One region of the Paenibacillus macerans genome, then DNA from elsewhere that is predicted to be linked to it. Evidence: riboswitches for the same ligand, from Rfam matches in the RefSeq annotation. Region 1 holds a riboswitch; each other region holds the start of a gene.

Region 1 (10,259 bases):
ATCTTACCACCACATCTCGGGGCTGTCAAACCATAAATTCGCGGACAAGTTGCGGAAATTTATCCCTGCTTTTATTCCTCCTATACACCTCGAAATTCTCATGATAAATTATAAACATTATCATTTTTGAACCGGACCGGAGTGATCACGATGAAGGAAATCAACGAAACCATCAACCCGTCTTCCATGGCTTTCCCCCTGCCGGTTGCCGATGTCATGCAGGGGCTGCCGACCCAATTTTTCGCGGGCCTTGTGCAGAATGTCAATCAAGAAATCGCGGCGGGCCATGACGTCATTAACTTGGGACAAGGAAATCCCGACCTGCCTACGCCGCCCCATATCGTTCACGCTCTTCAGCAAGCGGCGGAAAACCCGCTTTACCATAAATATTCTCCGTTTAGAGGTTATGAGTTTCTGAAAGAAGCGGTTGCCCGGCGGTACCTGGAGGATTACGGCGTACAGCTTGATCCGGAGCGGGAAGTGGCCATTTTGTTCGGCGGAAAAACCGGACTTGTCCAGCTGCCCCAGGTGCTTTTGAATCCGGGGGACATCTGCCTGGTGCCCGATCCGGGTTACCCGGACTACTGGTCCGGCGTGGCCTTGGCCAAGGCGCGGCTGGCCTTTATGCCATTAACGGAGCAAAATGCGTTTTTGCCCGATTACAAGGCCATTCCGACCTCCGATTTGAAGCAGGCAAAACTGATGTATCTGAATTACCCGAACAATCCGACCGCGGCGACTGCTCCGCTCTCTTTTTATGAAGACACCGTGGAATTCGCAAGCCGCAACCGGATTGTCGTCGCCAGCGATTTCGCCTACGGAGCCATCGGTTACGACGGGCATCGTCCGGCCAGCTTCCTGCAAGCTCCCGGCGCCAAAGAAGTCGGGGTCGAATTCTACACCTTGTCAAAAACGTACAACATGGCCGGCTGGCGGGTCGGCTTTGCGCTGGGCAACGCCGGGATCATCTCGCTGATCAACCTGCTGCAGGATCACATTTATGTCAGCCTGTTCGGCGCGGTTCAGGCGGCGGCCGCGGCGGCGCTGACCGGTTCGCAGGATTGCGTTACGGAACTCGCCCGGCGTTATGAGTCGCGCCGCGATACCTTTTTTCAGGCTTTGGAGCAAATCGGCTGGCATGCCTCCAAACCGCGGGGCTCCTTCTTTAGCTGGCTTCCGGTTCCAAAGGATTTCACCTCCGCCGCGTTTGCCGAACTGCTGCTTCGGGAAGCCAAAGTTGCGGTAGCGCCGGGGATCGGCTTCGGGGAACACGGCGAAGGATACGTCCGCATCGGACTGCTCAGCTGCGAAGACCGCCTGCAGGAAGCCGCACGGCGAATCGGACGGCTCGGCTTGTTTTAAAATAAGTTGGACTAAAGAAGTGGCGGAGCTAGACAAGAGTACTGAATTTTTAAGTGATTAAGGAAATCCGCGGCGGGGGAGTGATCGCAAGAACATTTCCCACGGCCGCCCTAGCGAAAAACATAAGGGGGCCGGCATTGCATCAAATCGGACAAGATACATTTCTAAGCACGAAACTATGCTAACGGTTGCCACAACCGCTATTTGTCCCAAAAACATAGATTACAAATTGTAACGGTTGCCATAGCGCTTATTTCATGGAAACCCTGCTATTTCCGCTTAGCTTCAGGCAAATAACGACGCTCATAACCGTTAGAATTCAGAAAAAGTCTTTTTTCGTAAAATAGCAGCTGCAACAACCGTTAGATTTCCGGCGGGCGGTTGGATCGGTTCGAAAACCTGAGCTTTTGCGGGAATTCTGCATGTATCAGGGCTACAAATTGTCTTGTGCAAGAAGTAAAATGCAAGGGCTAGTGAACATAAGGACAAAGCAGGGCGTTATTTCGGCGATCCCCCCATTTTGAGCGAAATAGAGATACTTTATGCCGCTATTTTCCCCGGCAGCAAGGAAATGTCCGCGTTCTGGGGCCACTCACAGGAAAGTAAGAACAAAAAATGCCGCTAATGGGGATGAAGATGCCTGGCTCCGGACAATAAGTACATAAAATGCCGCTATCTTGCTGGCCCAGCCGATGGTGTTCGTCGTTCGGCAGCTCGTCAGTAACACAAGCTTGAACACAAGCTCCCAGCCAACGGTGTTCGCCCTTCGTTAACTCGTTATCAAGCGCCCAATTTTAGTTTGAGCCCCATTTAGCTTTTTTCTTTGCAAAAAAGAAAGTACGGTGGTATCCTAACAGTAATCGTATTCATATCGGACATCCATACAAACGCATAGACGGGACCAGTACGAAAGACCGCGGCGCTCCAGAGAGTAAATTCCATCGGCTGAGAGAATTTACATGCTTGCCCTTTCCGAATCCTACCCCCGAGCGGCCGGCCCCAAAGCCGGACAGCGCCCCTGTTACCGGGCAATCCGAGTCGGATGAGAAACCTCATCAATAAAGGTGGTACCGCGGAAGTCACACTTTCGTCCTTTGCGTGCAAAGGCGGAAGTTTTTTTATTTTGCGGGAAAATGCGGAAAAGACCGTTTTTGCTTGATTAGCGGCTCTCATGTCCGTTACATCCTGCGGCTCGCGCAACCATCCGTTACCCGCACACACACGTTATTATTCAAGTTTTGGAGGAGTGGTCACCATGCTGCGTCGCATCGTCGTCAAAATCGGAAGCAGTTCGCTGACTTCGTCGGAAGGAGGGTTAAACCGGGACGCCGTCCGTTATTTCGCCGCCGAGCTGGCCGGTCTCATCCGGGCCGGGTACCAGCCCCTGCTCGTCACCTCCGGCGCCGTGGCCGCCGGCTTCCGCGAAATCGGCTACCCCGAGCGGCCCAAGCTGCTGCATGAGAAACAGGCGGCCGCCGCGGTAGGCCAGGCGCTGCTCATGCAGGCGTACCGCGAAGCGCTCGCCGAACATCGCGTATCCGCGGCCCAGGTGCTGCTTACCCGCTCCGATTTTCAGAACCGCAAGCGGACGGGCAATGCGAGCATGGCGATCGAAGAGCTGCTGCGGCAGGGCGTCCTGCCGATCATCAACGAAAACGACACCGTGTCGCTGGACGAGTTGAAATTCGGTGACAACGACACGCTGTCGGCCTTGGTCGCCAATTTGATCAAAGCCGAGCATCTGCTCATTTTGACGGATATGGACGGGCTTTACACCAAGGACCCGCGCCTTGATCCAAACGCCACGCGCATCGCCCGCGTCGCCGAAATCACGGGCGACCTGTACGCGATCGCCGGCGGGGCGGGCTCCGCGGTCGGCACGGGCGGCATGCGCTCCAAAATCGACGCGGCCAAAATCGCTTCGATCGGCGGCGTTCCCGTCTTCGTCGGCAAGGTAGGGGAGCCCGGCGATCTGCTGGCGGCGCTGCGGGGCGACGGCCGCGGCACCTACTTTGAAGCGCACGGGTCCGCCCTGCCGCGCAAAAAACAATGGCTCGGCTTCTTCTCCACCCCGTTCGGCACGCTGACGGTCGATGCCGGCGCCGAAGAAGCGCTCATTCACGGCGGTCGCAGCCTGCTCCCGGTGGGCGTAAAGTGCGCAACCGGCCACTTTCATACGGGAGATGTCGTGGAAGTCGTCAATCCCGGCGGGGAAGTGCTGGGACGCGGGATCGTCAATTACGACGCCGAGCAGCTGCAGGAAATTCTCGGGCTTCCCAGCGGGGAGGTCATCAAGAAGCTGGAAATCGTCCACCGTCTGGAAGTTATTCACCGGGACGAATGGATTTCGTTAAAATCATAAATCAAAGAATCATAAGGAGGCCTAAAACCATGAGTGAAGTCAGACAAAAAGCCGAGCGGGCCGCCGGCGCCGTATCCGCGCTGAACCGCCTGACGACGGAGCAAAAAAACGAAGCCCTGCTGGCCGCCGCCAAAGCGCTTGTGGACGGCAGCGCCGCGATTATCGCGGCCAACGAGGAAGATTTGCGGCGCGGCCGGGAGAACGGCACTTCTTCGTCGATGCTGGACCGGCTTGCTTTAAACGAGAAACGCATTAAAGACATCGCCGAAGGGCTGCGGCAGATCGTCGCTTTGCCCGATCCGGTCGGAGACGTGCTGGAGACGATCGACCGCCCGAACGGCCTGCATATCGTGAAGAAGCGCGTGCCGCTCGGCGTCATCGGGATCATTTATGAAGCCCGCCCCAACGTGACGGTCGACGCGATGGGACTGTGCCTTAAGACCGGCAACGCGGTCGTGCTGCGCGGCGGCTCCTCCGCCCTCGCCTCCAACCGCAAAATCGTCGAGATCATCCACGAGGCGTTAAGCGCCACCGCCAGCCCGGTCGACGCCGTGCAACTCATCGAGGACCCGAACCGTTCGGCCGTCGACGAGATGCTGAAGCTGAACGGGCTGCTGGATGTCATCATTCCGCGCGGCGGCAGCTCGCTGATCCAAACGGTCGTGCAAAACGCTACCGTACCGGTGATCGAGACGGGCGCGGGCATCTGTCATACGTACCTGGACGCCGCCGCGGACCCGGAAATGGCCGCTTCCATTGCGCTCAACGCCAAAGTACAGCGCCCATCGGTATGCAATTCGATGGAAACGCTGCTCGTCCATGAAGACTTCGCCGCCCGGCATCTGTCCGAATTGGCGGACCGCTTCAAGGAGGCGGGCGTCGAATTAAGGGGCTGCGCAGCCACGAGACGCCTCGTGGCCTGGGCGAATCCGGCTACCGAAGAAGACTATGCGACCGAGTACAACGACTATATTTTGAATGTGAAGGTCGTTCGCAACTTGGAGGAGGCGCTGGATCATATCCGCCGTTTCGGGACCAAACACTCGGAATGCATCGTTACGGAAGACCGGCAAACCGCGGAGCTTTTTCAGCGGGAAATCGACGCGGCCGCCGTGTACCACAATGCGTCCACCCGGTTTACGGACGGCTTTGAATTCGGCTATGGCGCCGAAATCGGCATCAGCACGCAAAAACTGCATGCCAGAGGACCGATGGGCTTGCCTGCGCTGACATCCAGCAAATATATCATTACGGGGAACGGGCAAATCCGGGAGTAAACCTGCAATAAGCCTGAAAAAAATCCCTGTTAGCCAATATCCATTCTCTACATCAGGAGGTAATTCCCATGAACCCGAACATATCCCTTGCCTCCGCCTCGATTTGCTTTTACGGCGCCGGTTCGATGGCCGAAGCGATCGTGCGCGGACTGATCCATAAAGGCGTCGCCGCCGCGGAGCAAATCGCCATGCTGAACCGCTCGAGCCAGGAACGGCTGGCCTATTTGTCGCAGACTTACCGCGTCTCGGCCGCAAACGAGGAAGCCGCCAAACGGCAGCATCTCCGGGAAGCTTCGATCATCGTCCTGGCGATGAAGCCGAAGGATGCCGGGGAGGCGCTTAGCGAACTCGGCCCGATGCTGCGCGAAGGGCAAATGATCGTTTCCCTGATCGCCGGTCTGTCGATTGCGACGATCCAGGCGCTGCTCGGCGGCAACATCCCGGTCGCCCGGACGATGCCGAACACGTCCTGCTCCATCGGCTGCGGCGCCACCGGGATCTCCTTCTCCGCCGAAATGTCGGAGGAGCAAAAAGCGCAGGTCTTGTCCATGTTTCAAGCGGTCGGCATGGTGAGCGTGATTCCGGAGGAACGGATGGAAATCCTGACCGGTGTTTCCGGGAGCGGCCCCGCATATATTTATTACATGATGGAAGCGATGATCGAAGCGGGCGTGGAAGGCGGGCTAACCCCCGAGCAAGCGCGCGGGCTGACGGTGCAAACGGTGCTTGGGGCCGCCTTGATGATGGCGGAAACCGGCGAAAATCCGGCCAAGCTCCGGGCCGACATCACCTCGCCGAACGGCTCGACCCAGGCGGCGCTGGAGGTGCTCGAAGCGGGCGGGTTCCGGCCGAACGTGAAAGCCGCGGTGCACCGCGCCGCCGAGCGGTCTTTGGAAATGGGCGAGGCGGTTCGAAAGTCGCTTCTGTAAGCCAAGATTCTGAATGAAGCACGAAGGAGGACGGCCTGGATGAATTTTTCGGACATTCCGTTGGAGGAAAAGCAAGCTGCGCTCAGCAAACTGCGCGGCGTCAAGGAGCAGCTTGCCGCCCGCGGCTGGCTTCCGGCCATGAGCGGCAGCTTGTCCGTCCGGGTCGGAAGCTTCGCGCCGGGCAATTATCATTTTGCGGTAACATCGGGCATGAAAGGCCGGACGAACCTTCCGGCCGAGGAGTTCCTGTTTGTGGACGCCGCCGGAACGCCAAGCGAAGCTACGAAGCTGACGCCCGGCGACGATGCGCCGGTCCACGCGAAGATCTACCGGATGACCGGCTGCGGCGCGATTCTCCACGTGCACACCGTGTTTAACAATGTGCTCAGCGAATATTTCGGCGACGAAGGATTCGTTCAATTGCAGGGCAACGAGCTGATCAAAGCGCTGGGCATCTGGGAGGAGGACGCCGCTGTACGCATCCCGGTCGTACCGAATTACGCCGACATCGCCGAAATGGAAAGGCGGATTCCCGCCGCGCTCGACACCCGGGTTCCCGGCTTGTTGCTGCGGGGCCACGGCATCTACGCCTGGGGCTCCACCGCGTTTGATGCCGTATCCCGTCTGGAGGCCTTCGAATTTATGTTCGAAGCGTTGTACCGCTCCCTCCTGCTTCCGCGCAAACAAACGTAAATGACGCATTAAACAAACTCCCGGCCAGCGAAGCGCTAAGACACCATGCGGCAAGCAAGCCGCGCCCTCCTCGCTGCCGCGAGATTATTTTACGCTGTAACAGGCCCTTTATCTTTCAAGAAACTCCGCATAAGCTTTGGCATCCATCAACTTGGAAAAAGCGGCGGCGGGGTCTTCCCGAAGCTGAATCCGCACCATCCATCCCCCGTCGTAAGGTTCCTCGTTCACCAGCTCGGGCGCCGCTTCCAGCTCCGCGTTGATCTCCAGCACCGTTCCGCTGACCGGCGTAAACAAATCCGCCACCGTTTTGACCGATTCGATCGTGCCGATGCCGTCCTGCGCTTCCACTTCCGTTCCAAGGTCCGGCAGCTCCACAAATACAATATCGCCCAAGCGATGCTGAGCCACGTCGGAAATGCCGATTTTTACCGTTCCGTCCCCCAAATCCAGCACCCATTCATGTTCATCGCTATACCACAGATTTTCCCTAATATTGGCAGACATGCGTATTCCTCCTCTTCCGGATCTTTCTCGTTCAGATTATTCCAAACCTAGCTGTAGTGTCAATATTACTAACATAATTTATAGATTCAAAAAATGAAAGCGTTGCATAATACAAAAATAAAATATTTTTTATATTTTCATGATAAGTTTATTGACATATTTCGCGGTTTTGAGTATTAATGTAGATGTAATCAGCGGTTGAAGGCAGAGGGAGAGATTACAATTCCAGGCAATTGTAACGCCGAAGGAGCAAGCCGTTGCGGAAGCGGTGAATCTCTCAGGCAAAAGGACCTCTGCCGGACGCGTCTCTGGAGAGAATTCGTCTTTATCGACAGAAGGCGGATCACCCAAGGGGAAACCTGCTTTTTCAAAAATGCCGGAGCGCAAGATGACCGGTGTTTTGCCGCAGGGTAACTCTCAGGTACAAAGGACAGAGCCCGGGAATATCCGATTCGTTTGCCGGTCGGAATTTCTTGGCCTGTCTTTTTATTTTTTCATGATGTGTGCAGGTAAAATACGGCCCACCGCGGCCAAACGAGGTGATGAAATGTCCGAACCCGTAGAACCCCTATTGCAACGAACGCCGCTATACTCTTGTTACTCCCGGTATGAAGGCGTGCGCTGCATCGATTTCGGCGGCTGGGAGCTGCCGGTGCAGTTCAGCGGCATTCAGAAGGAGCACGAGGCCGTGCGCGAGCGGGCCGGCTTGTTCGACGTATCGCATATGGGCGAGTTTTACGCCGAGGGTCCCGGAGCGGAAAGTTTTTTGCAGCGGATGACGACGAACGACGTGAGCCTGCTGGGGCCGGGAAAAGCCCAATACACCCTGCTCTGTTATCCGGACGGGGGCGTCGTCGATGATCTGCTGGTGTATAAACGGGACGAAGGCAAATACATGCTTGTCGTCAACGCCGCGAACATCGCCAAGGATTGGGAATGGCTGTGCCGGCATCTGCCCGCCGAAGGCGTCAGTCTGCGCAACGTTTCCGCGGCCACGGCGCTGCTGGCGCTGCAGGGACCGCTGGCCGCCTCCATCCTCTCTCCCCTGTGCGAAGGGTATGATCCCAGCGTTTTACGCCCCTTCACGTTTAAACCCGCGGCCCGAGTCTGCGGCATTAAAACGCTGCTCTCGCGCACCGGCTATACCGGCGAGGACGGGTACGAGCTTTACGTTGCCGCGGAAGACGCCCCGGTCCTTTGGGACGCGCTGATGCGGGCCGCCGAGCCTCGCGGACTCGTGCCGGCGGGGCTCGGCGCCCGGGATACGCTGCGCTTTGAAGCCGGCCTTCCCCTCTACGGGCAGGAGCTGTCGCCGAGCATTTCGCCGCTGGAAGCCGGCCTCGGCCGGTTCGTGAAGTGGGACTCCGGCCCGTTTATCGGGCGGGAGGCGCTGCTCAGGCAGCATGAAGAAGGCGTACCGCGGCGGCTGGCCGGTCTGGAGATGATCGACCGGGGCATTCCGCGCGCGCATTATCCGGTGTTTGCGCCGGGCACCGAGGACCCCATCGGCGAAGTAACTACGGGCACGCAATCGCCGACGCTCAAAAAAAACCTCGGCCTGGCGCTGATCGCCGGCGCCCACGCGGCGGCCGGCACCGTGCTCGAGGTTGAAATCCGCGGCAAACGGCTGAAAGCCAAAGTCGTCCCCCTGCCGTTTTATCGCCGAAACGCATCCGCCAAGCCGTGAAAGGAGTACGAGAAACTTATGATAAAACACCGTTATTTGCCGCTGACCGAACAGGACCGGTCCGAAATGCTGGAAGCGATCGGCGTCCCTTCGCTCGAAGCGCTGTTTCAGGATATACCCGAGGAGATCCGTTTTAAAGGCGCGCTGCCGGTTTCCCCGCGGCTCGACGAATACGCCTTAACCCGGCACATGTCCGCGCTCGCCGCGCGCAATGCCGACACCGACCGTTACGCCAGCTTCCTCGGCGCGGGCATTTACGATCATCATATTCCTTCCGTCATCCAACATGTCGTTTCCCGCTCCGAATTTTACACCGCATATACGCCGTACCAGCCGGAGATCAGCCAGGGCGAACTGCAGGCGATCTTTGAGTTCCAGTCCTACATCTGCGAGCTGACCGGCCTCAAGGTGGCCAACGCCAGCATGTACGACGGAGCGACGGCACTTGCTGAAGCCGGCTCGCTGGCCGCGGCCGCCACCCGGCGCAAGCGGCTGGTCGTGGCCCGGACCGTTCACCCCGAAGCCCGCGAGGTGCTGGCGACTTACGCGCGCGGCCTGAATCTGGAAATCGCGGAGGTCGGCTGGGATGCGGGCGTTACCGACCGTAAGGCGCTGGAGACGGCCATCACGGAAGACACCGCCGCCGTGCTGGTGCAAAACCCGAATTTCTTCGGTTCCCTCGAAGATATCCGCGCCATCGGCGAGCTGATTCATGCGCGCGGAGGCCTCTTGATCGTCAGCTGCAACCCGCTGTCGCTGGGCCTGCTGGAAGCGCCGGGCAAGCTGGGCGCGGATATCGTCGTCGGCGACGCGCAGCCGCTGGGCATCGCGTCTTCCTTTGGCGGCCCGACCTGCGGATTTTTCGCCGTGGCGGACAGCTACATGCGCCGGATGCCCGGGCGGATCGTCGGGCAGACGACCGACCGTAACGGCAAGCGCGGGTTCGTGCTGACCCTGCAAGCTAGGGAGCAGCATATCCGCCGCGAAAAAGCGACCTCCAACATTTGCTCCAACCAGGCGCTGCTCGCCCTCGCCGCGTCTGTGTATATGTCGCTCATGGGCAAACAAGGCATGGCCGAGGTCGCGGAGCTGAACCTGCAAAAAGCGCATTACGCCAAAACGCGCCTGGCTTCCATCCCGGGTGTAGGCCTCCCCTTTCCGGCCCCGGTTTTTAATGAATTCGTCATCCGGCTGCCGGAAGGCGCCGATCCGCAGCAGCTGCAGCAAAAGCTGCTCGAGGCCGGATTTATCGGCGGATTTGATCTGGGGCGCAGCTACCCCGAACTCGCCGGACATGTGCTGATCGCTGTGACCGAAAAACGCAGCAAAGCGGAAATCGACCAATTCGTCAGCGTAATGGAGGAATCGATATGCGCGAAATAAATGAAACCAAGCCGGAGGAATTGCTTATTTTCGAACGCAGCCGGCCCGGAAGGATCGGTTAT
Region 2 (10,259 bases), 1.5 Mb from region 1:
TGCTCGGCTTGACGGCCGCCCCTCCGGCATTATCGGCCGCGGCATCCTTGACGGATGTCCCTTGACCGGCCGCCGCCTCCTGCTTGTCGATTTCCACCTTATCCAGAAACCGTTCTTCGTTGGGGAGAATCTTTTCTACTTCCGGAAACAGGGCGATTTGATCAAGCACCTCTTTTGTGCTTGTCACCGCCATGGCGTTTACGATAAAGTAGCTTTTATAATCCTTAACTTCTCCGGACTTTTGCTCCTGCCTCAAATAGTTATCCAGGCTGAACTGGGTGCGTGAAGCCGTTTCGCGCAGTGCGCTGATGACGGAAGTCCGGGCCGACATTTTGGCGGCCGAAGGCGTCGCTTTTTCGATTGCGGCTTTGTGCAGGGCCAGCTTGGAAACGGAGGCCGTATCGGTCTGTTCTTTTAATTTGACGAGATAAGTCACGTAATCGTCCTGCTTGAACTGCGTCGTCAGTTTGGCATCGATCTTGGCTTCAGCGATGTGCGGCGAGTTGGATTTTAAACTGGTTTTGGCCGCCGCGCCGTTGTTTTCGGCATAGGTCGCAGGAACAAAAGTAAGCACAAGGAGGATCGACATACCGAGTGAGAAATTTTTACGGAATCTTTTGAATCGGATCAACTTCTTCACTCCCTCTTCTAGGTTAATGGTTCCTTCGGAACATCCTCTTGTGGCAGCACGGAGAATTGCCGGCTGTCAGTTAAAACCGGAGACGACCTGAGAGACTTGCGAAAAAAGACATGACATTTATCGTAATTCCAAGCATCACCTCCTTTCATGGGAGAAAAATTAACACTAGTTGCCGTTGAGTTGAAAAAGCGAGCCGCTTCGGGCAGCGGGGAGCAAACGCTTGGCGGCCGGGCCCGGTTTATACGGCAAGCCGATTAGGACATAACCAAAACGTGAAGCGGAAAACAGTGAGGTATCGGCGATAAATTCAAGCTTTCGTTGAACTGCCGATGGGGTTGAGGCCGGTTGAATTATAAATTCGATATGAAAAGTAGGTTATTTTCAATAAAAAATAAAAATAGGTAAATACTGGATTGTTTTGAAATAGTATATCTATGAAAATGAAAATGCACAAGTAGAATTTTATGAAAATATACATATACTCATAGAAAAATAGGAATATTTTACTATATTATTTGGCATCTAGTTGAATTTGTATGTTAGCTATATTGACATATGGTGCTTTTCGTTTTACATTAATTACAAAATGATATCGCGCGAATGAGGGTCATGGGAGAGTCCGCTTTGGAGGCGGCACCGAAGGAGCAAATAGCCGGCCATGCGGGGCGGCTTTGAATCTCTCAGGTACAAGGACCATGGCCTGACGCGACTCTGGAGAGAGCGAAAGCCACCCAAGGGGTACGTGGTTCCGGCCAACGGAAGCATCAAACTCTCAGGTAACGGGGACAGAGAAAAGGCTGCAAGCCTTTTTTCTGTCCTTTTTGGCGCTTGGAGGGCATCGGGTATTTTTCCTACATAGGCATCGAATCTTGAATTCAGCCTGGCCCAAGCCTTCGCTTCGCTGCTGAAAACCGACCTTTTTGAACACGCACTAATAGGGAAAGCTGAAAGTAAGATTTTTGCGAAATGGTGAAAACAAAGATATGGGGAACGGGGAAGATGACCATGCGGTTTAAAAATGTATTTTCGATAATTGGTCCGGCGATGATCGGACCGTCCAGCTCCCATACCGCGGGGGCGGTACGGATCGGGCGTTTTGCGCGGCAGCTGTTGGGGGAGTCGCCCGCCGAAGCGCATATCTGCTTCTACGGATCGTTTGCGGAAACGTATCAGGGGCATGGCACGGATCTGGCCGTCGCCGGCGGGATATTGGATTATCGCACGGATGACGAGCGCATCCGGGAGTCGCTGCAAATCGCGGAAGAAACGGGGATAAAGCTTGACTTTACGACCGGCGTTCAGCCGGGGGCCCATCCCAATACGGTAAAAATCGCACTGGCCGGCGAAAACCGCAAGGTCGAGGTGACGGGCGCGTCGATCGGCGGCGGGAACATTGCGATCCAGGGCATCAACGGGTTTGAGGTCAAGTGTTCGGGCGAGCTGCCGACGCTTGTGATCGAGCATGCCGACCGCCAGGGCATGTTGGCCGGCATCACGGCGCTGTTCAGCCGGGCGGACGTGAACATCGGCTATATCATAACCGACCGGAAGGGCAGGACCGAAGAAGCCTTGACCGTCGTCGAGGCGGATGGGGCGATTCCGGACGCGCTCATCGAAGCGGTCGAAAAGCTTCCGCACGTGAGCCGGACGGCTTACATCGATTTAACGTAAAGCGTTTGACATCAAAGTGAAGGGGTAGATAAACATGCGTTTTCGGAATTTGCGGGAGCTCGTCGCTTTGTGCGATAAGGAGGTCCTGACGATTTCGCAGGTGATGCTGCAGGATCAGGCGGCGGAAAGCGGCCAGAGCGAAGCGGAAATCATGGCGGCGATGGCCGAGTATTATCAAATTATGAAGGAAGCGGTACGCCGAGGATTGACGGAGGAAATTACCTCGACGAGCGGGCTGACGGGCGGCGATGCCAAAAGGGTGAACGAATACCGCGGCAGCGGGGAGCCCGCCGCGGGGGACATCGCCTGTCAGGCCATGGCTTACGCTTTGGCGGTCTCCGAGGTCAACGCCTCGATGGGGCGGATCGTGGCCACCCCGACGGCCGGATCCTGCGGCATCATCCCGGGGGTGTTCGTCAGTGCGCAGGAACGTTTTGGCTGGGAGGATGAGCATCTGGTGCGAGGTTTGTTCTGCGCCGGGGCGATCGGGTACGTCATCGCCAACAACTCGTTTATCTCCGGCGCGGAAGGCGGATGCCAGGCGGAAATCGGCTCGGCGATCGGCATGGCGGCGGGCGCGATGGTCGAGCTGCGCGGGGGAACGCCGGAGCAGGCGGTGCACGCCGTCGGTCTGGCGCTGAAAAATACGCTGGGCCTGATCTGCGATCCGGTCGGCGGCCTGGTTGAAATCCCCTGCATCGTCCGCAACGGCTTCGGGGCGGTCAATGCGCTGGCGGCCGCGGATATGGCGCTTGCCGGCGTGCGCAGCGCGATTCCGTCCGACGAAGTCATCGACGTCATGCTGGAGGTCGGCTCCGCGATGCCCAGCCGGCATCGGGAAACGGCCCAGGGCGGCCTGGCCCAAACGCCGACCGGCCGCAAAATCATGAAAGAGCTGCGAAACCGGAAAAAATGAGCAGGCAGAGTCCCGCCCTTTGTACGATAGGGCCGGGACTTTTTTGGTTGAGATGTTCGTTACGGGAAGACTAGCCTTTGAGGCGCTTTCGCAGCTAAACGTATGACAAAAACCAGGCGCCGCCAGGGGCCTGGTTTTTGTCAAGTTGAATAACGTTATTCAGTCTCTTTATTGTCCGGCAGCGTGATGTTCACCGGCAGAGTCGGCGCTAACAGCCGGCTACAGCCAACAATTGATCTTCAAGCCTTCAAAATAGCGGCACATTAAGAATATTCCCTATCTCTCGCAAAAAAGTAGTAACACGATAAAATCACCAAATATTAATCAATAAAAAGCGAAAACGAGTAATAAAAAAATCGCGCAACACGGAACGGGAAAATTTTTTAAAGGTTTTTTGCAAAAAATACCTTGCCATTCGTCTGTGGAAGGAGTAAAGTAAAAATCGACCAATTGACTATATTCTTATTTTGGTCAATCAGTCATTTTCGCGAAAGGAGGCGCTATGGGGATTGGCTCAAATCAACCGTCGGGAAATGGTGATTGAAGCCGCCGTGAAATGTTTTTCGCTGTTTGGCTATAAGGCGACGACGATGGATCAAGTGGCCAAAATCGCCAATGTAGCCAAGGGGACTATATATACATTTTTCTCCAACAAAGAAGAGCTGTTCGATGAAATTCTCCGTTCCATCATTGCGGAGATGAAGCGGCTCACGGCGCAAAAGGTGGATGAGAATAAGCCTTTTTTCGAGAATCTCTTTCAAAGCATGGATGCCTTGCTGGAGTTCAGAAGCGAGCATGAGCTGCTGGCCAAATTGTTTCAGGAGGTGCGTAATTTCGGCACCCAGCAGGCGCGGGAAGGTTTGGAAAAAATCGAAAGCGCCATTCTGGATTATTTGGAGCGGCAAATTACGCTGGCTGGACAGCGCGGTGAAATTCATGCTTTTGATCCGAAAGTGATCTCTTTCGTCATGCTGAAGCTGTACATAGCGTTAACGTTGGATTGGAACAAAAACCACGAGCCGCTGGAGAAGGAGCGAATCAAGGAATCCATGCGGATTTTTCTGGCGGGAGGCCTGTCGGCCGAGCGGCCGCGCATGAACCATTAACAGTTCAAACTTAAGTGAGATGATATTTGGAGGAGTAGAGGAAGATGGAAAAGTTAAGAGCACTGATACCCAGGTTGTTGATTTATGTTGCGATCGTTCTGCTCATTGCGGGCGGAATCTGGATCCTGAACTCGAACCAGATTACCTCAGGCAGCGAAAAAGAGAATCGCCCGACGGCGTTTATCGAGGCTGATCAATCGAGCGCGAGCTTTAAAGTCGGGGGACGGATCGTCGAGCTGTTGGCGGAGGAAGGCGATGAGGTGAAAAAGGGGGATATCCTGGCCCAGATCGAAAGCGATGAGGTCAAAGCCAAGGTATCCCAGGCCCAGGCGGCGGTGGCCGTGACCGAAGGCCAGATCGGGCAAGCGGCAGCTTCCGTAAATGCGGCGAAATCGAAAAAAGCGGAGGGTGAAAGTGCCGTTTTCCTGACGGCGGAAACGATCGACAAACAGATCGCGCAGGCGCAGGCGGTGGTTCAGGCGGCCCAGGCCAAGGTTAATGGGCTCAAAGCGGGAGCGCGCCCGCAGGAGCTGAAGCAGGCGAAAGTCCAAATGGAAGCGGCCAAAAAAGCTTACGACATCGCCAAGGACAATTTGCAGCGGACCACAGGCTTGTTTGCCGAAGGGATAGTCAGCCAAGCCGATTTTGACAAAGTGAACTTGTCCTATACGCAGGCAGAAGCGTCTTACAACGCCGCGGTCGAGCAATACAACATGGCGAAAGAAGGCGCCCGGCAGGAGGAGATCGATGCTGCCGAAGCCCAGCTTGAGCAGGCGAAAGCGGCTTTGGCGCTGGCCGAGGCCAACAAGGCGCAAATTGAAATCAAGCGCCAGGATGTGGACGCGGCCGTGGCGATGATCGAGCAGGCCGAGGCGGCCCAGCGGACGGCCGAGTCCGGCAAGAAGCAAGCCGCCGCAGCGCTGAAGGAGGCCCAAACCTATCTGGGCTACACCAAGCTGATCGCTCCCGTAGACGGGGTAATCGTGTCCCAATCGGCGGAGCTCGGCGAAATCGTAGGTTCCGGGTTCCCCGTATTTACGATTCAGCAGACCGAAGCGGTCAAGACGGCGAAATTTTATTTGCCCGAAACCGAGATGGCCGGCCTGAAAAAAGGCGATATCGTAAACGTGAAACTCGTTGCCGACGGCAGCATGCAGAAGGCCAAGGTCGTTACGATAGCGCAGGCGGCGACGTTCGCTTCGCAAAAAGCGACGCAGAATACCGGGGACCTGGACATCCGCTCCTTCGGCATTAAAGTTCAGTTCATCGATTTGCCGGACACCGCCGCGACCGGGATGACCGTGGAATGGTACGGCAAGGACGGCGGAACCTCCGGGGGGCAGGCGGGAACTGAGGAATCGCCGGGCAAAGCGGACAAAGCGGACAAAGCGGACAAAGCGGGTGAAGCCCAGTGAACGATAGGCTTACGATAGGCTCTATGCTGGCGGAAGAGTGGAAAAATATTTTCAAGGACCGGGTGATCTTCGTCATCCTGCTGATCGGGCCGATTTTTTATACGTTTTTTTTCGCCTCCCTTTACAGTCATCGGGCGGTTTTGGAAATTCCCACGCTCATTTACGATGAAGATCAGAGCCAGTTAAGCCAACAAATCATCCAGGCGCTGGATGCGCATCAGTCGATCAAAGTCGTCGGGGAAGTCCATTCGAGCCGGGAACTACGGCAAGCGATCGATAACGGCGAAGCCAGAGCCGGGGTGATCATCCCGGCCGATCTGGAAGCCAAGCTGAAGCGGGGAACGCCGACGCCGATCGTCGCCGCGGTGGACGGCACCAACCTGATGATCACGAACGCCGTCGTCAAGGGCGCCAACGAAGTGGTCACGACGTACAGCTACGGAACGACGACCAAAAGGCTGCAGCAGCAAGGAATGAAGGATGAACAGGTGAGCGCGACCTTATCGATCATCCCGTTTACCTCGCGTACACTTTATAACCCGACCTATGATTACGTGGATTTCCTCGTCACCGGGATGGCTGGAACGACGCTGCAGCAGGTCATGTTTATGGCCGTCGGGATGGCGGTCGCCCGGGAAAAGGAAGAGCGGACCTGGAGCCGCTTCGCCGTGTGGAAGAGAAGCCCGTGGAAAATCATGTTCGTCAAAATGTTTCCGTATTGGCTTATCGGTATTTTGAACGTCTTCGTCGTCATGGCGATTCTCACCTCCGTGTATGAGCTGTCGTTCCGCGGGTCGGCGTGGTCGATTTTGCTGATCGCCGTAGTCTTCTCTTTTGCCGTGGCGTCCGTCGGTTATTTGCTCAGCCTGATTGCTCCCAACAAAATCACGGCGTTGCAAATTTCCATGCTGGTCGCGCTTCCTTCTTTTTCGCTGTCGGGACATTCCTGGCCGATGGAGGCGATGCCCAAATTTCTGCAGGTGATCGCCCACGGCCTGCCGCTGACCTATTTTCTCGAGGCGGTGCGCGCGGTGATGCTGAAGGGGCTGACGACCGCCCAAGTTTTGAAGGATTGCATAGCGACCGGTTTGATCGGTTTGATCACATTGCTGGCATCGCTGCTTTATTCCCGATTTGTATCGTTCAGACATACTGCGGATCACGATGCGGACCAGGTGCTGGCGCCGCCGGCTCCGGCGTTCGCGGAATCCTCGCAGCCCCCGGTAATGGCGGCCCAAACGACGACAACGCCAATGTAGGATGTACGATGCACTAATTTTTCCAAAAGGAATATGTATGGAGCAGTCGAGATGGGAGGAAATCGATACAAATACGGCCGGCCATGACGGCAAGGATTTCCTCGACGTCAGCACGCGATCACCGAAATGCAGGTCGAGCAACTGCTTGTCGAACATCGCTCGTGGTGCCGGGAGTGACCGTGGCCGCTAACCTAACAGTACAATTCTAGTCTAGTTCTAAAAGTTCCGCTATTTTGCGCGTTTCAACCGGTATCGCCAAATTAGCGGAACTTTTTGTGTCTATTTTGGGGGAGAGGCGATTTGGGAGTTGGGCGAAACGTTTGGTAAAGCGAGAGTGACGAGCTTCTACGATCAGACAGAAGTGGTGTTTCATTGTTATAGGCCATCAGCCCGACCTAAATCAACTGCCAAACGAATTAAAGTATTCTTTTCTTGGGGTGGGAGGCAGATCAACACTTACTGTCCCGGGCGCTTTGCACGATTATCCCCTTTGATCAGGTAGCAGAGAAACAGGCAAGCTCGGGAGAAGAAATTATTTGGTGGAGAAGCAGATAGGTTTGAGATAATTTAGACGGGCTTAGGAAAAGGAACCAGGTTTAGGGGAGGTGAAACAGACCGGACGGGAGATCAAGACAGGGGTTAAGGACAAGACGCGCGGGAAACGAAAAGACCGTGATTTTGCTGTAGCCTGAACCCTTCCATCTGGAGCAACGCTCGCACTCTTCATGCTAACCCACATCAATCAAATTGATCCGCATTAAGCTAACCCTTCCGTTCCAGCGTCCCGATCAGGCCTCAGCCGCAAGGGGCTGGTTCGGTTGGCGCGCGATCAGCTTACGGTAAGGGATCGCCGGAATCGCCACACACATCTGCAGCAACTTCTGCCGCATCGTTTCTTCCGCTCCGTGCAGTCCTCCGGGCAGGCGCAGTCGGCGGCGTCCGGTGTATTCGTTCAGGTACGCCTGCAGATGCTTCAGTCCCAAGGCTCCATACGTACTCTTCAGCGATTCCCACGCCTCTCTCACCACTCTCCGCAAAGGCGCACACAGCCGAAAGGCCTGAGGGAACAATTGTACCACCGATGTACAGACATCCACATGCCCGCTAATAAACGCGGTTAGATCGTGACGGTTTGCCCTCTTTTCGCCTCCCCGCTTATTTGGCACCAGGCGGATTTTGACCTGCTCCGGCTCGCCCGACTCCGTGACCGTGCAGCCGGCCACGACCGCCGAGGCGTACGGATGCGAAAGCTGACACTGGGACGGATTACGCCCATACTGATCGCTGTTTACCTTCACGTCTCCAGAGAGCAGCTCCCGGGCATCGAACTCCCCTACGGAATGACGTATTTTGTGCAGCATTGACCAGGCGGTCTTGTAGGTGACCCGGATCACCTGGCGCAGCCGCAGCGCCGAGATGCCGCCCTCAAGCAGGAACAACTCCAGCGCCTGGAACCACTTCACCAGGGGCAGATGCGTTCCTTCAAAAATCGTGCCGACCAAAGGCGATGTTTGATGCTTGCACTTTCCGCACTCGAACAAAGGGATATGCCGGGAAGTCAGACGGCTGCACCGGGTGTGAGCGCAGCGCGGGCAGACGAAGCCGCTGGGCCACTTCATCGCGATCAGCGCTTCCATGCAGTCCTGCTCGCTGTTAAAACGGCTGCTGAATAGCTGAAGTTCCGTTCCCGTATTGACTTCCATATCCGCTCGTCCCCCCGAATCAAGAATATACGAACATAGGTTCCATTTATTTCATTATAGCAAACGTACGTTCTCTTATCAAGCCAAAAATCTCACCTGAACCGCCTCATTTTTTCTTCATCTTTTTTGTTTTGTTCTTCTCTCTTTTTTGGAACCCTGCTCTAGCCCCCCCTGCTCCCTGCTCCCTGCTCCTGAACGAAGGGGATAATCGTGCAAAGGCAGCAGCAGGCAGGGACACCAAGACACGAACCCTTTAGATAGCCCCTCACCTGGTGTCGATTTGTGACACTGTTCGAAACGGCTACTGTGCAAAAGATGCACGCTCACTAGCACCGCGACCGCTGCGCTTAGTTTTCTGTAACCAATCTATCACCTTTGTAATTGTACCATTGTGTATAATTGATTCCAGTCTAAGCATGACGGCGGAAGGAAGGGGAGCATACATATACCATGACGACCATTCTGATCGTGGAAGACGATATGAGCTTGAACAAGGGGATTGCGTTAACGCTGGCCCAGGACGGGATTTCGATCGAACAGGCCTATGATTTGGCCGGCGCGGAGCGGCGGCTTGCCGCAGGGGGCGTCGATTTGATCGTGCTCGACGTGAATTTGCCGGACGGGAGCGGGCTTGATTTTTGCGAAAAAGTAAGGGCGGGGTCGCGCGTGCCGGTTATTTTTTTGACCGCCAACGATATGGAGTCGGACATCGTCATGGGCTTTGAGCTCGGCGGGGACGATTACATCACCAAGCCGTTCAGCCTGATGGTGCTGCGCTCCCGGGTGATGGCGGTGCTGCGCCGCTGCGATTTCGGACAGGAGGACAAGGCGGCGATTCCGCCGTTTCTGTTCGACTTCGGGAGAATGGATTACCGCAAGCAGGGGCAAAGCATCAGCCTCAGCATTACGGAGCAGAAGCTGCTGAAAACGCTGGTGGCCAACCGGGGGCAAATCTTGACGCGGGAGCAGCTGATGGACGCCGTGTGGTTGCGGGAGGCCGAATTTGTGGACGAGAACGCCCTGACGGTGACGATTAAAAGATTGCGCGCCAAAATCGAAGACGACCCGTCCGCGCCGAAGTACATCAAAACCGTATACGGTCTCGGATACATGTGGGCCGACGCGGGGGTGCGGCGATGAGCGGCGGCGGAATTGGCAGAGCAACCGGCCAAGGTCGATCCAGCGCGCAAGCCGGCTCCCGAGGCCGGAACGCCCTTGCTTTTGCCCCGGTCTATGCGGCGTACGGGACATTGTTCGGCCTGCTGGTGCTGGGCTACCCGGTTGCGGCCCGGTATTTGGCCGGCGAGGTGTTCGGCCCGCCGCTCTGGTTGCCCGTTTCCTTTGCCGCAGCGATGTTCCTGGCCGCCATCTCCTTCGCCCTGGTCCTGAGGGCCAGAGCGGCGGCCGCGATCCAAGCGGCCTTCGACATTGTGGACGCGGCGATCGGCGGCCGGCAGCGGCTCACCGGCTACGCGGAAACGAATCTTTCCGCGTTGGAAAACAAAGTGTTCCGCTATGTCGAGCTGACCCGGGCGCGCGAGCGGCAAAT
Region 3 (10,259 bases), on a different contig from region 1:
TTGAAGACGCTCCAAGCCGATTCACTACTAGGTAAAATTCCTGCGATCCAAAGAGGTTCTGTCGCATTTATCGACAGCGATACACCTTTAGTAGCTGCCGGAACTCCTAACCCGCTTTCGATAGCTTATACCATTGATGAATATCTAGCATTAATAGGAGGAGCTATTGACAAGATAAATGAATAGTTCTTCGGTTTCAAAAGATAAACAGCAAAGCTTCCATATGCCGGAGCACTTTATGACGGTTCTGGTGATTTGTATTGTCTTGCTCGGCGCGTGCGTAGTTGCATCTCTGGTTTTAGGCTCTCGTATGGTTAGTTTTAATGAACTGATAAACGGTTTATTTCATCAAGATATCCAATCCTTCGGGGCTAACGTGGTTCGCAAAAGAATTTCCCGAACCGTGTTCAGTTTGTTTTGCGGTGCGGCGCTCGGAGTCTCTGGAGCGCTTATGCAATCGGTCACGCGCAACCCAATTGCGGACCCGAGTATACTGGGAGTGAACACAGGCGCGTCCTTGTTTGTGGTTTGCGGAATTGCATTTTTGAATATAAGCACCGCAAATCAATATATATGGCTAGCTTTAGCCGGAGCCGCGATCACTGCGGTGTTCGTATTTGGAATCGGCTCTATGGGGCGTGGCGGCGCCACGCCCATTAAGCTTGTTTTGGCCGGAGCCGCCACAAGCGCCGCGCTTTCTTCTCTGGTCACCGCCATCATGATTCCGCGCTCTTATGTCATGGATCAATTCCGGTTCTGGCAAGTGGGCAGCGTCGGCTCGGCAACCTGGAGCGCTATAGCCACATTCACCCCGTTTATGATCGTTGGCATACTGATCGCCGTAATGACTGCACCGGCGCTAAATGCGCTGGCATTGGGGGATGATGCCGCGACCGGACTCGGCGTTCGAACAGGACTACTGCGGTTTGTCGCGGCTTTTGCAGGTGTTGTTCTATGTGGGGCAACTACGGCCCTCGCAGGCCCGATCGGTTTTATCGGGCTATTGGCCACTCACGTCATCCGTCTCATGCTTGGGCCCGATCTGCGTTTGGTAATCCCCGTGTCAGCTATTGCGGGAGCCATCATTTTGACATTAGCGGATGTGTGCGGCAGGCTCATCGGCAGCCCGGGAGAACTTGAAGTCGGTGTGGTTACTGCGTTTATAGGAGCTCCAATCCTAATCATATTAGCGATGAGATCGAAAGTGCGTTCACTATGAAAAATGAATCTATTGAATTTATTATGGCGGGCCGGCGTCAAAGACGCCGCCGGTGGATACTGATCACCGGCTTCCTTGCAGTACTTGCATGCGTGCTTTGCTGCGCTATGCTGTTACTGGGAAACACCATTTATCCGGTTCAAGATGTCATCCGGGCGCTTTCGGGCGAGCAGCTTAAAGGCGTGTCTTTTGCGGTGAATACGATACGTCTACCGAGAATGCTGGCAGGTCTTTTCGCCGGATTTGCTTTTGGTGCAGCCGGCTGCATCTTCCAGACTATGCTGCGCAACCCCCTTGCGAACCCGAATGTCATCGGGATTACCTCCGGCTCAAGCGCGGCGGCTGTTTTTTGCATCACCTTACTTCATTCAAACCGGGCGGTTGTTTCCGTTGCTTCGGTGATTGCCGGTCTTGTTACGGTTATCATCATTTATTTATTGTCCAGGGGGAAGTCATTTTCGGTCGGGCGCTTGATCCTCGTCGGAATCGGCATACAGGCCATGCTTGACGCCCTGATTTCCTACCTGCTGCTGGTTGGCGCTCAACAAGATATTCCCGCAGCGATCAGATGGCTTAGCGGCAGTCTGAATGGCTCGCAAATGCACGAACTTCCGCCTCTTGTCCTAACGGTATTGATCTTTACGCCTATCGCTATCGTCCTGGGAAAACATCTAAGTCTATTGGAACTTGGAGAACAATCGGCCACTTCGCTTGGAGTGAACACGGACAAGACAAGAATAGCGCTTATTTTGAGTTCTGTGTGCATGATTGCTCTGGCTACCGCTACCACCGGGCCAATCGCTTTTGTCTCCTTCCTTTCGGGGCCGATCGCGAAAAGACTGGCCGGAGCCGGCTTCTCGAACATAATCCCGGCTGGTCTTGTTGGCGTAAATTTGGTGTTGGCGGCAGATTTAATCGGACAATTTGCTTTCGAGTACAGATTCCCTGTGGGCATCATGACCGGAATACTCGGAGCGCCGTATCTGATCTTCCTGCTCATCCGAATGAATCGAAAGGGCGAGTTATAATGAAACCAACGCATCTATTTCAAGCCGAACAGCTCGTGGCCGGCTATGATCATAAAACGATTATCCAAGGTGTAGACCTTGTTATCCCCAGTCATAAAATAAGCGTTATTATTGGAGCCAACGGCTGCGGAAAGTCCACGCTGCTGAAAACACTGGCAAGGCTGATAAAGCCTAAGTCCGGCAAAATCACGATTGACGGAAAACCCATCGGCAAAATGCCGCCAAAACAGCTGGCTCGCGTGGTCGGGCTGCTGCCGCAATCCCCTATTGTTCCGGAAGGCATTTCGGTAGCGGATTTGGTTGGACGGGGAAGGTTTCCGCACCAATCGTTGTTCGGCGGATGGACTAAAAAAGATTATGAGGCCGTTGCCGAAGCGATGCGAATTATGGACATAACGGAGTTTGCGAATCACAATATTGACGAGCTTTCCGGCGGTCAACGGCAGCGCGTCTGGATTGCCATGGCTCTGGCGCAACAAACCGACATTTTATTTCTCGATGAACCGACAACCTTTTTGGATATCACCTATCAAGTCGAAATTCTTGACCTGCTCACGGACCTTAACCGAAAACACGGAACTACGATTGTCATGGTTCTTCACGATATCAACTTATCCGCACGTTACGCGGACCATATTTTTGCGCTTCAGCAAGGAAAGCTTGTGGCGGAGGGCGAGCCGTCTCAGGTGATTACAACCACATTGGTGAAAGACATTTACGGGCTCGATTGCACGGTGATACAAGATCCCATTTCCGGCTCTCCATTGGTAGTGCCCAAAGGGCGGTATCATGTATGAGTGATTGTAATCCAACCGCGCCTACTGCATTTTGTTTTCGATCCGCTGCATGAACTCTTCGGCGGCACTATAGCCGAGCTGCTTGAGATACCAATTGTTGGCCGCCGCCTCAATCAGACCGGCCACATCCCGTCCCGGCTGGAGCTGGACCTCGATATGCGGGATCTTGACGCCAAGATATTCCGTGAATTGAGGTTCCAGTTCCAGCTCGTTATTCAGAGAGTCTTCCCTCCATGGCGCTAATTCAATGTCGAGTACAATGCGTGTCTCGTCCTGAAAAGCCCTGCGCCCGTATTGGCGTACGACATTAATCAGGCCGATGCTGCGCAGCGCGAGGAATTCGCGTGTGGTTTCATTATGCGTTCCGAGCAAAGTCGTTGGCCCTAACTTCTTCAGCACCACAATATCGTCCGCAACGAACCGGTGGCCCCTTCTGATGAGCGTGTGGGCGGTTTCGCTTTTGCCGATCCCGGATTTGCCGCGGAGCAGGACGCCAATCCCCGATACATTCACGCATACCCCATGGATCGATATCTCCGGGGCAAGCGCTTTGACCAGATAGCTGTCCAGCTTGGCGATAAACTCCGTTGTCGTCTCCTCCGTCCTTAGCAGCGGAATCCCCTCCTGATCGCAGAACAGGGTCAGATACGGGATCTCCTGCTGTCCTGACGTCACAATGAAGCAGGGCGGATGATATTTGACGATGTTGCCGATATGCAGTTTGCGTTCCTCAATGGATAATGTCAATAGATAGTTAACTTCCTTACGGCCAAGCACTTGCACCCGTTCCATCGGAAAAAAATCAAAATACCCCACAAACTCCAGCCCGGGTCTGTGCGCCCGCGGACGGGTAATCACACGGTCCATACGGCCCGCCCCGGCAAGCACTTCCATATGAAACATATTCGCAAGACTTTGCACCGTGATCGTCTTCATGTTGTTCTCCCCAATGATTAATAATTCTTATGATGACACTGTTTATGATGATTTACCCGCTTTTCTTCTATTCGAATAATACAAAGCAAACAGCAGAATAAACCACAGCGGCGTCAATAATAAGGCCATGCGTGTCTCTTTGGCAACCAGCATAATTATAAGAATTATAGCAAACAACGTGAGAACTGCATAATTAACAAAGGGGGTAAACGGAGCTTTAAATTTCGATTTTGCCTGCAGCTCTGGCTGTGTCTTTTTATACTTGATGTGACAAACAAGAACCACACCCCAGACCCAAATAAAACAAATGGCGCTAATGGTGGTGACGACGCCAAACGCTTGCTCCGGAATAAGCTTGCTCAATAGAGCTCCCCCGGACAAGACAAGCGTGGAGATCAACAACCCGTTTCTGGGCACATGGTTTTTATTCAGCTTGGCAAAATGGGATGAAGCCTGTTTATTCTTGCTTAAATTATATAAAATTCGGCTTGTTGAAAACATCCCGCTATTACAAGCGGAAGCGGCTGAAGTTAATACGACAAAGTTAATAATTCCCGCGGCAATCGGAATCCCGACTAAACTAAACGTTTTAACAAAAGGGCTTTCTGACGGGCTTAGCTCCGTCCAGGGATTGATGCACAATAGGGCAATAATGGCGCCGACGTAGAAAAATAAAATTCTAAGCGGAATTTTATTAATCGCCGAAGGGATATTTTTTTCCGGGTTGGATGTTTCCGCGGCCGATACCCCCACCAACTCCACACCAACAAAGGCAAACACAACCATTTGGAAGGAAAGCAAGAACCCGGGAACTCCGTTTGGAAATATGCCGCCATGTCCCCAAATATTTTTGACCGTAACCATTCCCGCATCCGTTTTAAATCCAATCACCAGCAAGACGACCCCAATGGCAATTAAAGCGAGAATCGTCACTACCTTAATTAGGGCAAACCAAAACTCCAATTCGCCAAAATTTTTTACGGTTAACAGATTAAGTCCTAATAAAACAACTAAGCAGATAATTTCAGGCACCCATTGCGGGATATCAAACCAATATTGTACATACACCCCAACCGCGATCACATCGGCCATAGCCGTCATAATCCAGCAAAACCAATAGGTCCATCCGGTTACAAACGCGGCCCGCGGTCCAAGATAGTCTTCGGCAATGTCCGTAAAAGATTGATATCCGGCTTTGGACAACAGGAGTTCTCCCAGCGCCCTCATCACAAAAAATATGGCGATCCCCACGATGAAATAAGCAAAGATAATGGACGGACCCGCCAGTTGAATGGCTTTGCCCGATCCGAGAAACAATCCCGTACCAATGGTGCCGCCAATGGCAATCAGTTGAACATGCCGATTTTCTAAATCCCTCTTTAATTCTTGTTGTGCCAAACCAAACTCCTCCTTAACGTGAAAAGTTGAACAATGGATTAAACCCAATAAAAAAAGAGACTGGATGCGCTCCAATCTCCTGGTCATAAGAATAACTAAATAGACTTGTTATTAATTATTTTCGAAATAACAAATAGATATTCAGTACTCTTCTGTCCTTTTGCCTGAGATTGTGAACCCTTCGGCGCCGCGGAGTCCCGCGGTCTCTCCAGAAGCTGCTCCTGCTATAGTACGATCCATAGCCGTCATAGCTTGCCAACTATTTAATTTTTTTATTGTAACAACCCATTTAAATATTTTTCAATATTACTCGCAGTGAAAAAATTTGTCAACGAGATAATTCCCATTCGCCCAGGTTTGATTACGGCAGTGTTTCCCCGGGCTGTCTGTAACGGTAAACGTAACGGATAGGTTCATCCATTTAACCGGGCGGTCATTGAGAGCATATTTAACAAACAGTTACAATGCAATTGACTAGTCGAAATAGTAAAAACGGGAGGTTCTCAATGAATATTGAAATAGGCAAAAAAATCAAAGCACTCCGTTTACAAAAAGGAATGACTCAGGAAGAACTTGCGGCAAAACTGAATATGTCGTCCCAAGCCGTATCCAAGTGGGAAAACAATGTAACCATGCCCGATATCCAATTGCTTCCCAGGTTATCTGCGATTTTAGGGGTTACCATCGATGAACTGTTTGCATTAACCGATGATATCCACTTTGAACGGATTGAAAACATGATTGGACATGAACATTTTATATCAAAAGATGATTTCACCTATGCTGAACAATTTCTTAAGGAAAAACTTAATGATGACGCAAAAAAGCCCCGATGCCTCACATTGCTGGCCGAGCTGCACATTCATCGTTCACAGGAGCATCGTGAATTGGCTTCTCGTTACGCCAAGGATGTTTTAATATTAGCTCCAGATAACAAAAGAAATCACAACGCTTTACGGGATGCGGAGAATGGAGTTATTTTTGACTGGAACCTCTCCAACCATCGTAAACTCATAGAGTATTATATAGATTTTGTGACAAATCATCCGGATTACTGGCCGGCTTATGTATGGCTTATGAACTACTTGCTTGCAGATGGCAGATGCGCTGAAGCCAGGGGAATTCTGGAAAAATTAAACGAAACCCATCCAGGTTATTTATATCAATTATATGGGGGCCTGATATGCAAAGAAGAAGGCAACCTTTCTCAGGCATTCGTTCTCTGGGAGCAGATGACCGAACTGTATCCTCATGATTGGCAGGCATGGTCCTCCAGAGGAGACTGTATGGCGAAGCTATGCAGATACGATGAAGCCGTTAAGTATTATTCCAAAGGTTACGAACTGCAGCCCAATCCCAAATATACAGATTCATTGGAAGCAATTTCCTATATCTACAAAATTCAAGGGAAGTATGACAAAGCCATTGAAAAGCTCAAAGAAATCCTTGCACTTTTGAGCAGTGATTGGAAAGTGACGGAGGGGAAGACAGTCGATTTGTATAAAGAAGAAATAAAGCTTTTAAAAACATTGCTGAAATAATGAACGACAGAACAAGGTCCGATGTGAGATTTCTCCGAAAAAATACCGTTACAAATGATGCGCCCAGCTTAAGGGCCGCTTCGGCAAATACGAAAGGAACTGCTGCGGCAGTTCCTTTCGTAACTGTATTGGTTACGCAAAAGCCGGCCTTTTCTTATCTTACTCGGCGAGCAGTAACGTAATGGTCTTCCCAATAACCGGAGTTCAGCTTACTGAATCCAACCTTGTTAATAGGAGAGCTGTGAATGAAGCGGCCATTCCCCATATAGATACCGACATGGTTGATCTTACCGTCGTTGTTTGTATCAAAAAATACCAGATCGCCTTTTACCAGATTACGCTTGGCTACATAACGTCCCGTTTTGGCCTGTTCTCGGCTTGTACGCGGAAGATACACGCCTTCACGCTTAAATACCAGCTTTGTGAAGGAAGAACAGTCGGAATACTTATACCCGCTATTCCACGGTTCAGAGCCAAATCTGTATTTGAAATCCCCTAAATAATTGTCAGCCCGACTTGCGATTTCAGAACCGGTGGCCGCGAACGTCAATGTTCCGAACAGCATCGATCCGGCCAATAATGAAGCGGTTGTACTAACTAGCTTCTTGAACATCTGTATTCACTCCCCTTCTGTATTGCTGCATCCCCTTGTTGTATTCTGGCGGATTCTTCAGAACACCCAATGGATATATCCGAATTATTGCCTTGCCTGCAGGGCTAGTCCAAGTGAATGCGCTAACCCATGCTAACATATATGAATAGCAGGCTAAACCCCACATCATTTACCAAATCCCTGAATTTATGATCGCTAAAAACTCCGAACACCTTGTGACAACTGGCTGAATTGACGCTGAAAGCCGCGCAACACCGAAAGGTAAATTCCTTATATTACCTGGGGTTCCAGGTTACACACATTCCCTTCATATTGAAATTTTGGTATAAAATATTAGTTTGGCTAGTAAGCCCACGGTATTAATTGTGAATTATTCAACAAAAAAAACGCCCCCGAATTTATCGAATTGGCGTTTCTCTCTAATTGAAAATCGGCGAATGTTCCGTTAGGCATTACCTGCCTTAGACGGTTTGTTGCTGGGTGCAAACCACCCAATTAGGGCAATCGCCACCAAGACAGCGTAAAAAATAATCGTCCAGACCGTGCTATGGGGAAAATGAGGATCCAAAACCCCAATATCCTCATGGGCAAGGGTGATGACGGCGAGCTTTACTCCAACCCATGCAACGATCGCATAAGCCGTCGTCTCAAGCGCCGGACGTTGGGCTAAAAGTTTTACAAACCAAGTCGCCGCAAATTTAATTAAGATAAGGCCCGCAATTCCGCCGAGCAATACGACCATAAACTGGCCTGCGTCCATCCCCCCGAATTCGCCAAGCGGCGAGTCCGGCAGCCCTAGCGCAAGCGCCACCGCAGCCAGGATGGAATCGATCGCAAAGGCAAGGTCTGCCAGCGCAATTTTTCCTACTGTAGGCCAAAAACTTTTCCCTGCCGACTCTTGTTTCGTGTCCTTGTGCACATCCTCATTCTTCTTGCCGAACCGCGCTTGGATGATGTGCTTCAAGCCCAAGTATAGGAGATACGCCGCACCAATCGCCTGCACCTGCCAGACGTTAGCAATAAAGGAAATCGCAAATAACGCGGCAAAACGAAAGACAAAGGCCATCATGATTCCATAATTAATCGCTCGTTTCTTCTGTTCGTCCGGCAAATGTTTCGCGATAACCGCAAGAACGAGCGCATTGTCGGCCGATAACAATCCTTCCAAACCGATAAGAATGAGTAGTGCCCAGGCATACTCCAACCACATTTGCTCCATCTCCCTTTGTAAAGTAAGTTGTATCAACCCGACAATGCCGCACGTAAATAATATTGACTTGTACAGCAATGGGTATACGAGATGTTATACGAAATACCCCCCCGATAGAGTTCCATTTTTTTACGATGAGAATAACATCGCTACTTCCTCCTGAAACACCTCTCGATCTTTTCCGTCCATCCATGTTCGTAAATGCCGGGCCAACAGGGGATAACAGGCCCTTTATAACCAATCTGACATTAAAATAAGAAGACAAAAACATAAAAGGAGCTGCCAAGCAGCTCCTTAGTTATTGAATCATATATTCCCCCAGTTTGCGGTATTGCGGCTAAACCGGTTCACGGCGCTAAACAGGGCTTTCACGGAGGAGGTCATAATATCAACGTCAACGCCGCAACCCCAATATACGCTGCCGTCGGATGCCGTGATGCCGATATAAGAGACGGCTTGCGATTTAGAGCCGGTTTCCAGTGCGTGCTCCGTATAGACCAGATCGCTGTATGCCAACCCCAGATAGGATTGCAGCGCATTGCTGATCGCATCGAGTCTGCCGTTTCCGGTGCCTTCGATTTCCTTGACTTCATCGCCGGTCCGGATCGTGACGATGGTTTGAAAATCTTCATTGTCCGTAATGCGGTATTTGATAAACTCGACAGGCGTTTTAATGTTCACATATTCCTTCAAGAAAATATCGTAGATTTCCTCGGGCAGCAGTTCTTTTTGCTGCTGATCCGATACGTTTTTAACGAAATATCCGAAGTTTTCGCGCATTTTTGCCGGAAGATCGAGTCCGTACTTCAACTGCAGCACGTATCCGATCCCGCCTTTGCCGGACTGGCTGTTGATGCGGATAATATCGCCTTCGTACTCCCTGCCGATGTCCTTGGGATCAATCAGCAGATAAGGGACCGACCAATGCCGGGGTTCTTGTTCCTCGCGCCATTTCATGCCTTTGGCAATCGCATCCTGATGCGAGCCGGAGAAAGCGGTGAATACCAGCTCGCCTCCGTAAGGATGTCTTTCGCTGACTTTCATTTTGGTCAGCCGTTCATAAACGGAGGCGATGGCAGGGATGTTCTCAAAATTCAGCCTCGGGTCCACCCCGTGGGAATACATGTTGAGAGCCAGCGTCACAATGTCTACGTTTCCCGTTCTTTCCCCGTTGCCGAACAAAGTGCCTTCGACGCGCTGGGCGCCGGCCAGCATCCCCAGCTCCGCGTCCGCTACCCCCGTTCCCCTGTCGTTATGAGGATGCACCGACAAAATCACATGCTCCCGGAAGTTCAGGTGATTGCTCATATACTCGATCTGGCTGGCGTAAACGTGAGGCATCGACATGGACACCGTTGCCGGCAGGTTGATGATGACCGGGTTCTCCGCAGTCGGCCGCCATACACCCAGCACGCTGTTGCAGATGTCCAGGGCAAAATCAATCTCTGTACCCGTAAAGCTTTCCGGCGAATACTGGAACTGAAAATTCCCCTCCGTTTCCTCCGCGCACTGCTTGA

What was found. A riboswitch is a leader RNA that binds a small molecule or an ion and turns the genes downstream of it on or off. The one in region 1 is predicted to bind glycine.
Region 2: another riboswitch for glycine. It lies ahead of sdaAB (L-serine ammonia-lyase, iron-sulfur-dependent subunit beta); the one in region 1 lies ahead of gcvT (glycine cleavage system aminomethyltransferase GcvT).
Region 3: another riboswitch for glycine. It lies ahead of DYE26_RS24035 (amino acid permease); the one in region 1 lies ahead of gcvT (glycine cleavage system aminomethyltransferase GcvT).

Annotation. Positions count from the first base shown of each region.
Region 1 is NZ_UGSI01000001.1:2,023,776-2,034,034, forward strand. It holds gene DYE26_RS09215 (aminotransferase class I/II-fold pyridoxal phosphate-dependent enzyme) at 187-1,362, shown strand; gene proB (glutamate 5-kinase) at 2,618-3,724, shown strand; gene DYE26_RS09230 (glutamate-5-semialdehyde dehydrogenase) at 3,754-5,001, shown strand; gene proC (pyrroline-5-carboxylate reductase) at 5,070-5,930, shown strand; gene mtnB (methylthioribulose 1-phosphate dehydratase) at 5,970-6,623, shown strand; gene gcvH (glycine cleavage system protein GcvH) at 6,732-7,127, opposite strand; glycine riboswitch at 7,326-7,430, shown strand; glycine riboswitch at 7,434-7,563, shown strand; gene gcvT (glycine cleavage system aminomethyltransferase GcvT) at 7,675-8,814, shown strand; gene gcvPA (aminomethyl-transferring glycine dehydrogenase subunit GcvPA) at 8,833-10,197, shown strand; gene gcvPB (aminomethyl-transferring glycine dehydrogenase subunit GcvPB) at 10,185-10,259, shown strand, end outside.
Region 2 is NZ_UGSI01000001.1:3,567,981-3,578,239, reverse strand. It holds gene DYE26_RS16150 (S8 family serine peptidase) at 1-631, opposite strand, end outside; glycine riboswitch at 1,241-1,346, shown strand; gene sdaAB (L-serine ammonia-lyase, iron-sulfur-dependent subunit beta) at 1,646-2,311, shown strand; gene sdaAA (L-serine ammonia-lyase, iron-sulfur-dependent, subunit alpha) at 2,346-3,227, shown strand; gene DYE26_RS16135 (TetR/AcrR family transcriptional regulator) at 3,737-4,333, shown strand; gene DYE26_RS16130 (HlyD family secretion protein) at 4,378-5,748, shown strand; gene DYE26_RS16125 (ABC transporter permease) at 5,745-7,007, shown strand; gene DYE26_RS16120 (transposase) at 7,796-8,710, opposite strand; gene DYE26_RS16115 (response regulator transcription factor) at 9,161-9,850, shown strand; gene DYE26_RS16110 (sensor histidine kinase) at 9,847-10,259, shown strand, end outside.
Region 3 is NZ_UGSI01000002.1:197,992-208,250, reverse strand. It holds gene DYE26_RS24060 (iron-siderophore ABC transporter substrate-binding protein) at 1-186, shown strand, start outside; gene DYE26_RS24055 (FecCD family ABC transporter permease) at 179-1,219, shown strand; gene DYE26_RS24050 (FecCD family ABC transporter permease) at 1,216-2,247, shown strand; gene DYE26_RS24045 (ABC transporter ATP-binding protein) at 2,247-3,044, shown strand; gene hprK (HPr(Ser) kinase/phosphatase) at 3,066-3,980, opposite strand; gene DYE26_RS24035 (amino acid permease) at 4,023-5,378, opposite strand; glycine riboswitch at 5,521-5,600, opposite strand; gene DYE26_RS24030 (helix-turn-helix domain-containing protein) at 5,885-6,919, shown strand; gene DYE26_RS24025 (C40 family peptidase) at 7,074-7,532, opposite strand; gene DYE26_RS24020 (TerC family protein) at 7,978-8,751, opposite strand; gene leuA (2-isopropylmalate synthase) at 9,049-10,259, opposite strand, start outside.